One region of the Candidatus Photobacterium acropomis genome, then DNA from elsewhere that is predicted to be linked to it. Evidence: predicted binding sites of a transcription regulator. Region 1 holds the regulator's gene; each other region holds the start of a gene.

What was found. Region 1 encodes PurR, which represses purine synthesis genes. Its sites were predicted from a motif close to TNANGNAAACGTTTNCNTNA; they were not measured.
Region 2: the regulator PurR is predicted to act here: its motif matches at 2,651-2,670, upstream of Q7657_RS12225 (uracil-xanthine permease family protein).
Region 3: the regulator PurR is predicted to act here: its motif matches at 1,917-1,936, upstream of purT (formate-dependent phosphoribosylglycinamide formyltransferase).

The regions. Positions count from the first base shown of each region.
Region 1 is NZ_CP131609.1:2,273,999-2,278,285, forward strand. Features, by position in the region: gene Q7657_RS17375 (FecCD family ABC transporter permease) at 1-672, shown strand, start outside; gene Q7657_RS17380 (heme ABC transporter ATP-binding protein) at 669-1,535, shown strand; gene purR (HTH-type transcriptional repressor PurR) at 1,930-2,934, shown strand; cyclic di-GMP riboswitch class I at 3,112-3,200, shown strand; gene Q7657_RS17390 (TfoX/Sxy family DNA transformation protein) at 3,338-3,928, shown strand.
Region 2 is NZ_CP131609.1:1,151,716-1,156,002, forward strand. Features, by position in the region: gene purM (phosphoribosylformylglycinamidine cyclo-ligase) at 1-408, opposite strand, end outside; gene upp (uracil phosphoribosyltransferase) at 602-1,228, shown strand; gene Q7657_RS12225 (uracil-xanthine permease family protein) at 1,351-2,604, opposite strand; gene Q7657_RS12230 (DUF2066 domain-containing protein) at 2,908-4,071, shown strand; gene Q7657_RS12235 (DUF2069 domain-containing protein) at 4,130-4,287, opposite strand, start outside.
Region 3 is NZ_CP131609.1:2,117,207-2,121,493, forward strand. Features, by position in the region: gene cdd (cytidine deaminase) at 1-761, shown strand, start outside; gene Q7657_RS16685 (DMT family transporter) at 911-1,795, shown strand; gene purT (formate-dependent phosphoribosylglycinamide formyltransferase) at 2,001-3,179, shown strand; gene Q7657_RS16695 (thiopurine S-methyltransferase) at 3,336-3,974, opposite strand; gene Q7657_RS16700 (aminotransferase-like domain-containing protein) at 4,059-4,287, opposite strand, start outside.

The DNA.
Region 1 (4,287 bases):
CAGTTACTTAACTTTGCCATTGTGCCTGTGTTTGCGTTTATTGGCGGTGCAATTAGCACTGTCATGGTTTACCGCTTAGGCACAGATAAAAACGGCACATCAGTGATGATCATGCTATTAGCTGGGGTTGCGATTACCGCAATTTCAGCGGCAGGATTAGGCTTACTTAACTATATTGCTGATGATGAGGCACTGCGTGATTTATCACTGTGGTCAATGGGCTCACTGGCTGGTGCTACGTGGTCTGGGATCCTTCTTGCCTACTGTACTTTAGCGTTACTGTTTAACTACTGTTATCGCCATTGTAATAACTTGAATGCGTTCCTATTAGGTGAAGCAGAAGCCCGGCACATGGGCGTCAATACTCAGCACTTAAAGCGTAATCTTATTATTGTCTGTGCGGCAGGTGTCGGTATTACCGTGTCGATTTGTGGCCCTATCGGATTTATCGGTTTAGTCATCCCTCATGTCGGACGTATGCTAACAGGTCCAAATCATAAAACCTTATTGCCCATTTCAGCTCTATTAGGCGGTTTAATTTTATTAGTTGCAGATATGATCGCCCGTAGTGCTTTTTCACCACAAGAATTACCCGTTGGCATTATCACCGCTATTTTAGGTGCGCCTTTCTTTATCTATTTACTTAGCGCTCAAAAGAGGCACATTTCATGACAGCAACTGCCATTGATATTGATTTACTTAGTTCGAAAGAAAACAGTTCTCAAAATAACGCTTCTCTAAATACAAACAGCGTTATTCAAGCTAGAAATCTCAAACTCCGTTACGGCAATAAAGTCTTATTAGATGATCTGAATTTAGATATTCATTCAGGCGAGGTCACCGCCCTTTTAGGCCCCAATGGCGCAGGTAAAAGTACCTTATTAAAAGTGCTCTGTGGCGAAGTGACACCTGAATCTGGCGAGGTCTCTTTTTTCGGGCAACCACTGTCATCATGGGACAGAGCTACACTGGCTAAACATTTAGGCATACTGCCGCAACACAGTGCCCTTTCTTTTGCATTCACAGCAAAAGAAGTGGTGGAGTTAGGTGCAATTCCGTTACAGCTGACTTCACCACAGCTCAAATCAGTAACCAAAATGACAATGGATTATGTAGATGTCAAAAACCTTGCAAATAGGCTTTACCCGACACTTTCTGGCGGCGAAAAACAACGGATCCATTTCGCTCGGGTATTAACCCAATTAAGCCAAGCTGGTGAACATTGTATTTTGATGCTAGATGAACCAACCTCAGCTCTTGATTTGGCACATCAGCATCACACCTTACAAATCGCCAAGAACATGGCAATGCAAGGCGCTGCGGTTATTGTGGTATTACATGATTTAAACCTTGCAGCGCAATACACAGATCGGATGATTTTCCTAAAAGATGGGCAAATAAAAGCGGATGGAACACCGTCACAAGTGCTCACGGCAGAAGTTGTAGAATCGCTGTATGGTTGGCCTGTTACGGTGCATACCCACCCTAAAGAAAACTACCCTTATATTTTGTCAGCGAATCATCCTATTCTTTAATAACCAATCAGTTATTAATACTGTAAAAATGCGATAAAAATCGGATTAAGCGTGACAACGACCTACATTTTTATACTTTATCATCAATAATTTCACTCAAGATGAACAGAAAGATTGCACAACGCAAAACACACAGTAAAATGTGAGCGCAAGCGATTACACATGTAAAAGTTGTAATAAAAATTTCGATACACTAATGCCGCATTTATTGCGGCTTTAGTTGTTTAAGAGCGGTACTCTATAAAAACGGTGCCAAATTGAATAATTAAGTAGTTAATAATTAAAGAATTTCATATCTACTAGTCTCTCAACTAGCCATCTACTACGTAATTAATCAATTGGGTACCACAACCTTTTGTCAGATCTCTATCTGACCATAATTAGAAGAATAAATATGGCAACCATTAAAGACGTTGCACGTATGGCAGGTGTATCAACCACAACTGTGTCACACGTGATCAATAAAACACGCTTTGTTGCAGAAGCAACACAGAAAAAAGTGCTGGCTGCGGTAGACGAGCTTAACTACGCACCAAGTGCTGTAGCGCGAAGCTTAAAATGTAATACAACTCGTACCATTGGTATGTTGGTAACAAAATCAACTAACCCATTCTTTGCTGAAGTTGTACATGGCGTTGAAGAATACTGTTACGGCGCAGGCTATACCCTGATCCTATGTAACACAGAAGGTAATCTTGAAAAGCAACGTGACTACCTACGCATGCTGGCAGAAAAGCGTGTTGATGGCTTACTAGTAATGTGTAGCGATCTTGATCAGAAGCTACTTGAACTACTAGAGCGTCAGAACGATCTTCCAATGGTTATCATGGACTGGGGTCCAGAACGTCCTCACACTGACAACATTCAAGATAACGCTGAAGATGGTGGCTACATTGCGACTAAACACTTCATCGATAACGGCCATAAGAAAATTGGCTGTCTATCTGGTCAAGCTGATAAGTCTACTTGTCATGAGCGCCTAAAAGGTTTCCGTAAAGCTATGGCAGAAGCGGACTTAAGCGTTAATGAAGATTGGCTACTTGAAGGTGACTTCGAATGTGAATCTGCTGTAGAAGCAGCGAAGAAATTTATCGCAATGAAAGATCGCCCTACTGCTATCTTCTGTTTCAACGATATCATGGCAATGGCAATGATCAGTACATTCCAGCAAGCAGGTCTACGTATTCCTGATGATATCTCTATCATTGGTTACGATAACATTGACCTTGCACCGTACTTTGCTCCACCGCTAACGACCATCCACCAGCCTAAGCGTCGTTTAGGTAAAACAGCGGTGGAAATTTTGCTAGATCGTGTTAAAGACAAGAATCACGCTCGTCAAACTTTTGAAATGACGCCTGAGCTTGTTGCGAGAAAGTCTGTTAAAGATCTCAACTAACAAGATTGACCTTGGTAAGTCATGAAAAAGCCGATAAGTTTAACTTGTTGGCTTTTTTTTACTTTTTTAAAAAAGATTTATGCTCACCACAAGATAAGAACAATTACCTGAAGCAGTATCACATTTTTGAGGACTTGGATTTAATATTAAAACTAATATTTAATATAACTTTATATAGTCACGAACAGGCAAATTAATTGAAAGATTAAGACGCAAAACCTCCGGCCTAACAATTATTATTAATTCACGGTAGCGGGGTTACCGAAGGATTATAATTAGTCTCGCCAATATAATGACGATTATTTTAACAATATATTGACAAGCCTATTATGAAGATTGATTAATCTAATTCCTCGCTCTTGATGTTTAGGTGACACTCATATTTATTTCACCGAGTAGAAGCATGGATAAACCAATATTAAAAGATTCATTAAAATTATTTGACCATTTTGGATCTGTGAAATCACGGTCGATGTTTGGCGGTTTTGGCATTTTTGCTGGTGATACAATGTTTGCATTAGTTGTAAATGATAAACTTCATTTACGCGCAAACGCTGAAACCGAAAAGGAATTCAAAAAAGCAGGTCTTGAGCCTTACGTTTATAAGAAACGTGGCTTCCCTGTTGTAACCAAGCACTACGCAATACCTGATAATTGGTGGGACGAACCTGAAAAGATCGTTGCGCAAGGTCGGTATTCATTGGATGCAGCAGAAAAAGACAAGCAAGAAAAGGAGAGTTGCGTACCTGACCGTATAAAGGACTTACCAAACCTACGGTTATCAAACGAAAGAATGCTTAAAAAAGCAGGCATAGAGACTATCGAACAACTTCAAGCTGCTGGTGCTTTAGGTGCATACCAAGCGCTACAAAAAGCGCAAAACAGTCCACTTAGTCTTGAATTACTATGGGCGCTAGAAGGTGCAATAAGTGGTCAACATTGGTCTGTTATTCCTGAGCAACGTCGAAACGAATTATTATCAGCCCTTTCTTAATAAATCTACTTCGACAATTCTATTTAACTTAGAAATAAAAGATGTTCATTCTTTTATTTCTAAGTATACCTACTAAATATATATTTAGAATAATACCTAACCAGACTACTCTATTTTATATCTTTTAATACATAAAGCTCATAATAAGAACTAGCAAAATAACGCACCTAGAAGTAATTAATAACTTCTTGTTTTATATCAATGCTAAAACATAAATATTTAATTTTGTTTTTTATAACGTCAAATATTTAACGCTTTATTAATCTCGCATCACATTTATCGCTATTTACAATATCCTCCTCGCCTTTTATTTTCTTCACCATTGGTTTTATTTTCGCCAACTGATTGGCGAAAAAGCC
Region 2 (4,287 bases), 1.1 Mb from region 1:
ACAACCTGATTGAATACAGCCTTCACCAATGCCTGTTACAACACTTGTTGCTGTATCGACATCCAGTTTGCCTGTCGCGTAGTAATCAAGGAAGAACAGAGGCTCTGCACCTTGAACGATAAGATCGTTAACACACATAGCAACAAGATCGATACCGATAGAATCGTGCTTGTTTAAATCCATCGCTAAGCGAAGTTTAGTACCTACGCCATCAGTACCTGATACTAAAACAGGCTCTTTATATTTGGTTGGCAGTGAACAAAGTGCACCAAAACCACCAATTCCCCCCATCACTTCTGGGCGATGCGTACGCTTTACCACCCCTTTAATACGGTCTACTAATGCATTACCAGCATCGATATCAACACCAGCATCTTTGTAACTAAGAGAAGAGTTTTTGTTGCTCACAGATGATCCCTCAACGTATTAAAGTAAAAAAGCAGGGGTATGATAACAGCAGTCACAGCCTAAAGGAAAACGTTTGCGTCATTTTTTTTGACTGGATATTAAGTAAACAGTCAAACGTTTACTACTATCAGCAATCGTTTGGCTTAGTATATAATAATGCGATTTTATTTTTTATTTGCTCGGGAGTCAGAAGATGAAAGTTGTTGAGGTAAAACACCCACTGGTTAAACATAAGATTGGTCTTATGCGCGAAGGTGACATCAGCACTAAGCGTTTCCGTGAGTTAGCAACTGAGGTTGGTAGCCTACTGACATATGAAGCGACTTCAGACTTTGAGACAGAAAAAGTGACCATTGATGGTTGGAACGGTCCAGTTGAGATCGACCAAATCAAAGGTAAAAAAGTGACGGTAGTACCTATTCTTCGTGCCGGTCTTGGCATGATGGACGGTGTACTTGAACATATGCCAAGTGCACGTATCAGTGTTGTTGGTATCTACCGTGATGAAGAAACACTTGAGCCTGTACCATATTTCAACAAGCTAGCATCAAACATCGATGAGCGTATTGCGCTGGTTGTTGATCCGATGCTGGCAACAGGTGGTTCTATGATTGCGACACTAGATCTGTTAAAAGAGCACGGTTGTACGCAATTTAAAGTTCTAGTACTAGTGGCAGCACCTGAAGGTATTGCAGCACTAGAAAAAGCACACCCAGATGTTGAGCTATACACTGCAGCTATCGATGAGAAGCTAAATGACAAAGGCTACATCGTTCCAGGTCTTGGTGATGCCGGTGATAAGATCTTCGGTACTAAGTAATTAGTAAACAAGATTTAAATAAAAACCGGACGTGATGTCCGGTTTTTTTATTGCTGTTTTTCGTGTTTATTAACGAAAAGAGTAAGCGAGAGCTAAGCTACTCTCGCCTATGGTGGCATTCATTATAGATGCTCTGTATCTTCAATTTGCGCATTATCAACGATATGATTTTCACCTAAATCTTGTGGCAAGATCAGGTTCAGAACAATCGCAACAATACCGCATAAGCTCACACCTTGCAGGCTGAACTCACCAATACCAAATGCCATCCCACCAATACCAAATACTAGCGTTACTGCAACAATCACAAGGTTACGGGCTTTGTGTAAATCGACTTGGTTTTTGATCAGCGTATTTAGACCAACGGTTGCAATAGAGCCGAATAGTAAGATCATGATCCCACCCATTACAGGCACAGGGATGGTTTGTAGCATTGCGCCTAATTTACCTACGAACGCTAACACTAATGCCGTAATTGCCGCCCATGTCATGATCACAGGGTTAAATGCTTTGGTTAGCATTACCGCACCCGTTACTTCAGAGTAAGTCGTATTAGGCGGTGCACCTACCATAGAGGCTGCAATCGTCGCAATACCGTCACCCGCCATTGTGCGGTGTAGGCCTGGCTTTTTCAGGTAGTCTTTACCTGTTACGTTGGAAATCGCTAGCATGTCACCTACGTGCTCAACTGCAGGTGCAATGGCAACAGGGATCATGAAAAGGACTGCGTTAATATTAAACTCAGGGAAAGTGAAGTTAGGAAGTGCTAACCAACTCGCATTATGCACCGGGGTAAAGTCCACCACACCGAACGCTAAACTTGCTAAGTAGCCTGAAGTGATACCACCTACAATCGGTACTAGCTTTAGCATGCCTTTGGCAAACACACTTAAGCCAATAGTCACGATTAATGAAATGGCTGAAATCCATAGCGCAGTGTCATGTGCGATAAGCTGAACACCACCGTCACCTGTTTTACCTACAGCCATATTTACAGCAGCTGGCGCTAAACCTAAACCGATGACCATGATCACTGGGCCGACAACCACAGGTGGTAGCAGTTTATGAATAAATCCCACACCACGAACTTTGATAATGCCACCCAAAATGACATAAACGATACCCGCCATCATTAGGCCACCCATGGTGCTTGCAACACCCCAAGCTTGGATACCGTACATAATTGGTGCAATAAATGCGAAAGAAGAGGCTAGGAAGATAGGAACAGAACGTTTGGTAACAAGCTGAAAAAGGAGGGTTCCTACACCAGCACCAAAAAGTGCCACATTGGGGTCAAGCCCAGTAAGTAACGGAACAAGAACGAGAGCACCAAATGCGACGAATAACATTTGGGCACCTTGTAATACCTGCATCATACTCAAAATCACCTTGTCATAAAAAAAATCGCGCAATGCTATCACAAAAAGCAAACGATTACCTAGTGTGTTAAGAGAAAAAAACTGCTAATTATTTAATGACTGATATTTGTGACTAGAGAAGTTTTTTAAAGCATGTGGTTTGTTTCTTGCAGGCTGTATTGTTTTGGTTCAGGAAAAAGTACATATTGTAGGATAAATTGATGGTAAGCCGTGTTTCTATACAAGACGTCAATCGGTTTAGGAGCTCGCTGATATTCAATTTCTTTTTGCCAACTTACTTTAGTAAATAATGAGTGCTTTATGTTGCGATTTGCGTTGTTGTTTTTAGCGTTACTGGCTTTACCGATTAAAGCTGCGACGGTTAGTAATTTATATCAGGCTCAAGTAGTCATGCCAGCTGGTGGACAGAATGCTGATCAAACAGCACGAGAGCAGGGCTTTAAACAAGTGCTGATCAAAGTGACGGGGGATCAAAATATTGCTAAGAATACTGTAGTAGCTCAAGCGTTAAAAAACAGTTCGGGTTATGTTAGCCAGTTTAGTTATGGTCAAGACAATGGTCAGCAGACGCTGAACTTAACCTTTGATAAGGTGCAAATTAAACAATTATTAACGCAAGCAAAAGCTAATTACTGGAGTGAACAGCGTCCTGATATTTTAGTTTGGATGGTTGATGATAACGGTAATAGTCGTGATATTTTGTGGGATCAATCGGCTAATGCTTTAGTGGCTGACACTAAGCAAGCAGCGAATGTTCGTGGTGTACCTGTTACTTTCCCTATTGGTGATTTTAATGATGTAACTGCACTGCACGTATCTGACTTATGGGGCAGTTTTGTCGATCCTATTTCAAGTGCGAGTAAGCGCTATAACGCTGGTGGATTGCTATTAGTAAAGGCGATTCAGCAAGGTGATGACAAGGTTGAATTATCATGGCAATTATATACGCAAAAGCCGAGCACAATTGCGACAGACACTCAGCCCATCACAGGTAAAGCCAGCGGTACATTAGCACAAGCAAGCAGCGATATGATGAATCAGGTTGCTAATCATCTGGCGCAAAAATATGCCTTAGCATTGGGTAGCAGTGCTGCAGGTAAAGTGAATATTGAAGTTGATAATGTTAACTCAACAGAAGATTTCTTTACGTTAGAGCGCATGCTTAATCATATGACGACAGTAAGTAGTGCAAATGCTGTAAATATTAAAGGTGACAAAGTCATTTTCCGCATGAACTTGTCAGCGTCGACGGCAGAGTTTAAACGTGAATTAAGTCATGATAGCCGTATTAGTGCAGATGATTATGCTGTAACTAATAATAATTCAGCGGTAACAACAGCATCTGCAACTGATGTGAGTACTTCATCAAATGCCGTTGATGTTAGTGCAACTCAAGTACAGCCACCAGTGCAACAAAGCGAGAACTATGTAGCGCCAGACAATATTTATACTTGGCATAATTAAATTTCGTTTAGCGTTACAGTAAGAAAGCCCTCAGTGTGAGGGCTTTTTAGTCTTTGAATTATTCTTTTGGTGGCTCAAAACGTTCACGCTCTTCTCGTTCTACTTGCGATAAGCGTTGTAACTTTATTCCTAATTCTTTAGCTCGAAGGCGGGCAAAAAGAATGTTACTGAGAAACGCAACAGAGACGATGATAAACTCAATGGCTGCTAACCAGC
Region 3 (4,287 bases), 160 kb from region 1:
CTCACACTAATCTATCTGATTCTGATCTTCGTCTTGCACTCCTTCCTGTTGCTGCTGCTTACGCTGTTGTTCCTATTTCTAATTTCTATGTTGGTGCTATTGTCCGTGGTACTTCTGGTCGCCTTTACTTTGGTGCAAATATGGAATTTGCCGGTGCAAGTATGGCGTGTACTATCCATGCAGAACAATCGGCTATTAGCCATGCGTGGATCAAAGGTGAAACTGGCATTAAAGATGTGACTATCAACTACAGCCCTTGCGGTCACTGTCGTCAGTTCATGAATGAGCTCAACACGGCTAAAGAGTTAGTGATCCAACTGCCAGAGCGCCAACCAATGACTCTGCAACAATACCTACCTGAATCATTCGGCCCTGCCGATCTTGGTATTGAAGATGCACTACTAAGCGATATTGATAACGGTATTACCATTGCTGAACAATCTGAGCTGGCTGTTGCCGCTTGTGATGCTGCAAACCGTTCACATGCACCTTACTCGAAGAACTTCAGTGGTGTTGCGCTTAAAGCCAAAGACGGTCGTGTATTTGTGGGTATGTACGCTGAAAATGCGGCATTTAACCCTAGCCTACCACCGCTGCAAGTGGCGCTCATCAACATGAATATGTCAGGCTACAAACTGTCTGAATTGGTTGAAGCGGCATTAGTTGAAAGTGCTGAAAGCCAAATCAGCCAACTAGCACGTACTCAAGCACTGCTAGAAGCATTGAATCCAGACATTCAAATGACCTATGTTGCTTACTAAGATTTAGCAATAAAGACCTAGGTTGTTATATAAACCGCTGTAATAGGCGGTTTTTTATTACCTCAACACCTCTAGAGTGGGTCGAATATTGGCTATCTAAAAACAAAAGCGTATTATCCTCGCAACGCTTTTATAGAGAACCTATTTTCATGTCTCACACTCATAGTCCAACACATAATCCGGTACAAGGTGCAAGTTGGATGCTGTCTGCAGGTTTGGCTTTTGCCATTGTGAACAGCCTTGCTCAGTACCTCAGCATAAAACTTGGTGTCTCATCGACCACCTTTGCCCTATTTCAATACTTCATTGCGTTGATTGCGATGCTGCCATGGCTTAGAACCATGGGGATCCGTCACTCATTAAAGACACAACAATTTTTCCAACACTGTTTCCGTGTCTTTCTTGCAGTGATTGGTATTCAGTTATGGCTGTGGGCACTCGCCTATCCTGTGCCGATTTGGCAAGGTATTGCATTGCTCATGACTTCACCGTTATTTGCTACCATTGGCTCAGGTTTCCTCTTAAAAGAAAAAGTCGGTGCGGCACGTTGGTGTGCAACCATTGCTGGCTTTATTGGTGCGATGATCATTCTTGAGCCTTGGTCAGATACCTTTAGCATTGCCACATTGCTACCTGTGGGTGCTGCGATTTTCTGGGCGGGTTATTCGCTGATGGTGAAAAAGCAATCAAGCACAGAATCACCAACAACGGTTGTGATGTATCTACTGATTCTGATCACCCCTTTTAATGTGTTACTTGCACTACCTGATTTTCATATGCCGACTGGCGGTGCAACGTGGACATTAATCATCGCAGCAGGTTTATTAACCGCCCTTGCACAATGGGCGATTGCGAAAGCCTATGCAGTGGCAGATGCTTCTTTCGTCCAACCTTTTGATCATGCCAAACTGCCATTAAATGTATTAGGTGGATGGTTAGTGTTTGGTTGGGTACCTCCGGGTCGTTTATGGCTTGGTGCTGCCATTATTATTGCCTCTGTTGCGTTTATCACTCAGTGGGAAAAACGCAAGTAACACATTTGATAATGTGTCATGCATTTTAAGATCACTGATGAAACCGCCACATTGCTGGCGGTTTTTTATTATATGCTTCATTTAACTGACACTATTTATGTTTCAAGTTTAGATAAAACACCGACGCAAACGTTTGCTTAATTATAAAAACAAGGTATTATCACGCCCAACCAACACTATCCAACATAAATCGTAAGGAATAAGAATGTTAGGTACAGCTAATGGTTCAAATGCTACTCGTGTTCTGCTTTTAGGCTCTGGTGAATTAGGCAAGGAAGTGGCGATCGAATGTCAACGTTTAGGCATCGAAGTGATCGCCGCAGATCGCTACCCCAATGCGCCAGCTATGCAAGTTGCGCATCGCAGCCATGTGATTGATATGCTTGATGGTGATGCACTAAAACGTATCATTGAATTAGAAAAACCAGATTATGTTGTACCAGAAATTGAAGCCATTGCGACTGACACTCTAGTTGAACTTGAGCAACAAGGTGTGAACGTTGTTCCTACCGCTAATGCCACTAAGCTTACAATGAACCGTGAAGGTATCCGTTGTTTAGCCGCTGAAACTCTTTCTATTCCAACCTCTCCTTATGAGTTTGCTGATCAATACGATGACTTTGCTGCTGCCGTCAAGCGCATTGGTATGCCTTGTGTGGTAAAACCAATCATGAGTTCATCAGGTAAAGGTCAAAGCGTAATTAAAACAGCTGCTGATATTGATTCAGCATGGCAATACGCACAAGAAGGCGGTCGTGCTGGTGCGGGTCGTGTGATCATCGAAGGCTTTGTTGAGTTTGATTACGAAATCACATTATTAACCGTTCGTGCTGTTGATGGTGTTCATTTCTGTGCGCCTATTGGTCATCGCCAAGAAGACGGTGATTACCGTGAATCATGGCAGCCACAGCAAATGTCTACAGCGGCATTAAAAGCGGCACAAGATGTTGCAGAGAAAGTTGTTAATGCTCTGGGTGGTTACGGCTTGTTTGGTGTCGAGCTATTTATTAAAGGCGATACGGTACTGTTTAGTGAAGTCTCCCCTCGCCCACATGATACGGGTATGGTGACGCTTATTTCACAAGATCTGTCTGAGTTTGCCCTTCACGTTCGTGCATTCCTTGGTTTACCCATTCAGCACATCACACAATATGGTCCATCAGCTTCCGCGGTTATTCTGGCTGAAGGTGTTTCAACCAATATCGGCTTTGATAACTTACTGCCTGCGCTTTCTCGTCCTCAAACACAAATTCGTTTGTTTGGTAAGCCTGAAATCAATGGTCGTCGTCGTTTAGGTGTGGCACTGACTCGTCGTGAAGATATTGATAGTGCAGTCAATGATGCAGTTAACGCTGCTGGTGATGTGAAAGTCGTTTTTAACTAATCAGTTCACTGTTCGGTTTTAACTAATAACATTAGCGTCAAATAACCGTTCTCTATAAGCAAAAGGCATGTTAGCTTTCTAATTAACCTTAAAACATCAGGTTAGTTTAAAGCAACATGCCTTTCTTTATGTTTAGCTAAATGTGATTAAGTGTTATTACACTTCAATCAACCACACTTCTTCTGCAAAGCGAGATAAACCACGTTGGCGACGAGGATGCGTTTCATCAGCATCATCACGTTCAAGGTGTGTCACTTTACAATTGGCAAATAAAGCTTCAACTTCTGCTTTAGGTACTGAGAATGGAGGCCCTGCTAGTTCATCTTGTGGGTAATCAAGTGTCACCAACAGAATACGACCGCCCGGTTTTACCAATGACAGTAGCTTCTCTACGTACATTTGACGCATGTCTTCTGGCATTGCAATTAATGCTGCGCGATCGTAAACCACATCAACAGGATCGATATTTACGGTGAAGTAATCACCTTGGTAAATCGAGATCTCATCAAACTCATAAAGGTGTTGATTGCCGACACCAGTAACAAGCGGTGTATAGAGGTTTTCAGCAAAGAAAGCTTTGACAGCAATATCGCTCAACTCAATACCAATCACTTGGTTATGACGCTCTGCTAACCATACTAAGTCTTGTGTTTTACCACACATAGGGACAAGCACACGCTCATCACGTTGCGGTTTAACCGCTGACCAATGTTTGATCAGTAATGGGTTTACATCAGATAAGTGAAAACCAATGCGGTTTTCTGCCCAACGGCTATGCCAAAATTCTGCATCCATTTTGTGACTCTACTTTCTGTATTAAATAATTATGAGAAAGATACACGTATACTTAACGGTATCTGATGCTGTTATTATAAAGACTTAAAAATGAGGATTCATAACAAATTCTGTTTGCGCCAGATCTCGTAGCATGATCAACCCTTGTTGTAATCGTTGCTCTGAGCTGATTGCCATTAACGATAAACGAATATGATGTGGATCCGTTCCATTCACTTTAAAGTAACTGCCGCTACTGACAATCAAACCTTTGTTTTTCGCTTCCATTACAAACCGTTCTTGCTGCCAATGCTCAGGTAATGTCCACCATAGT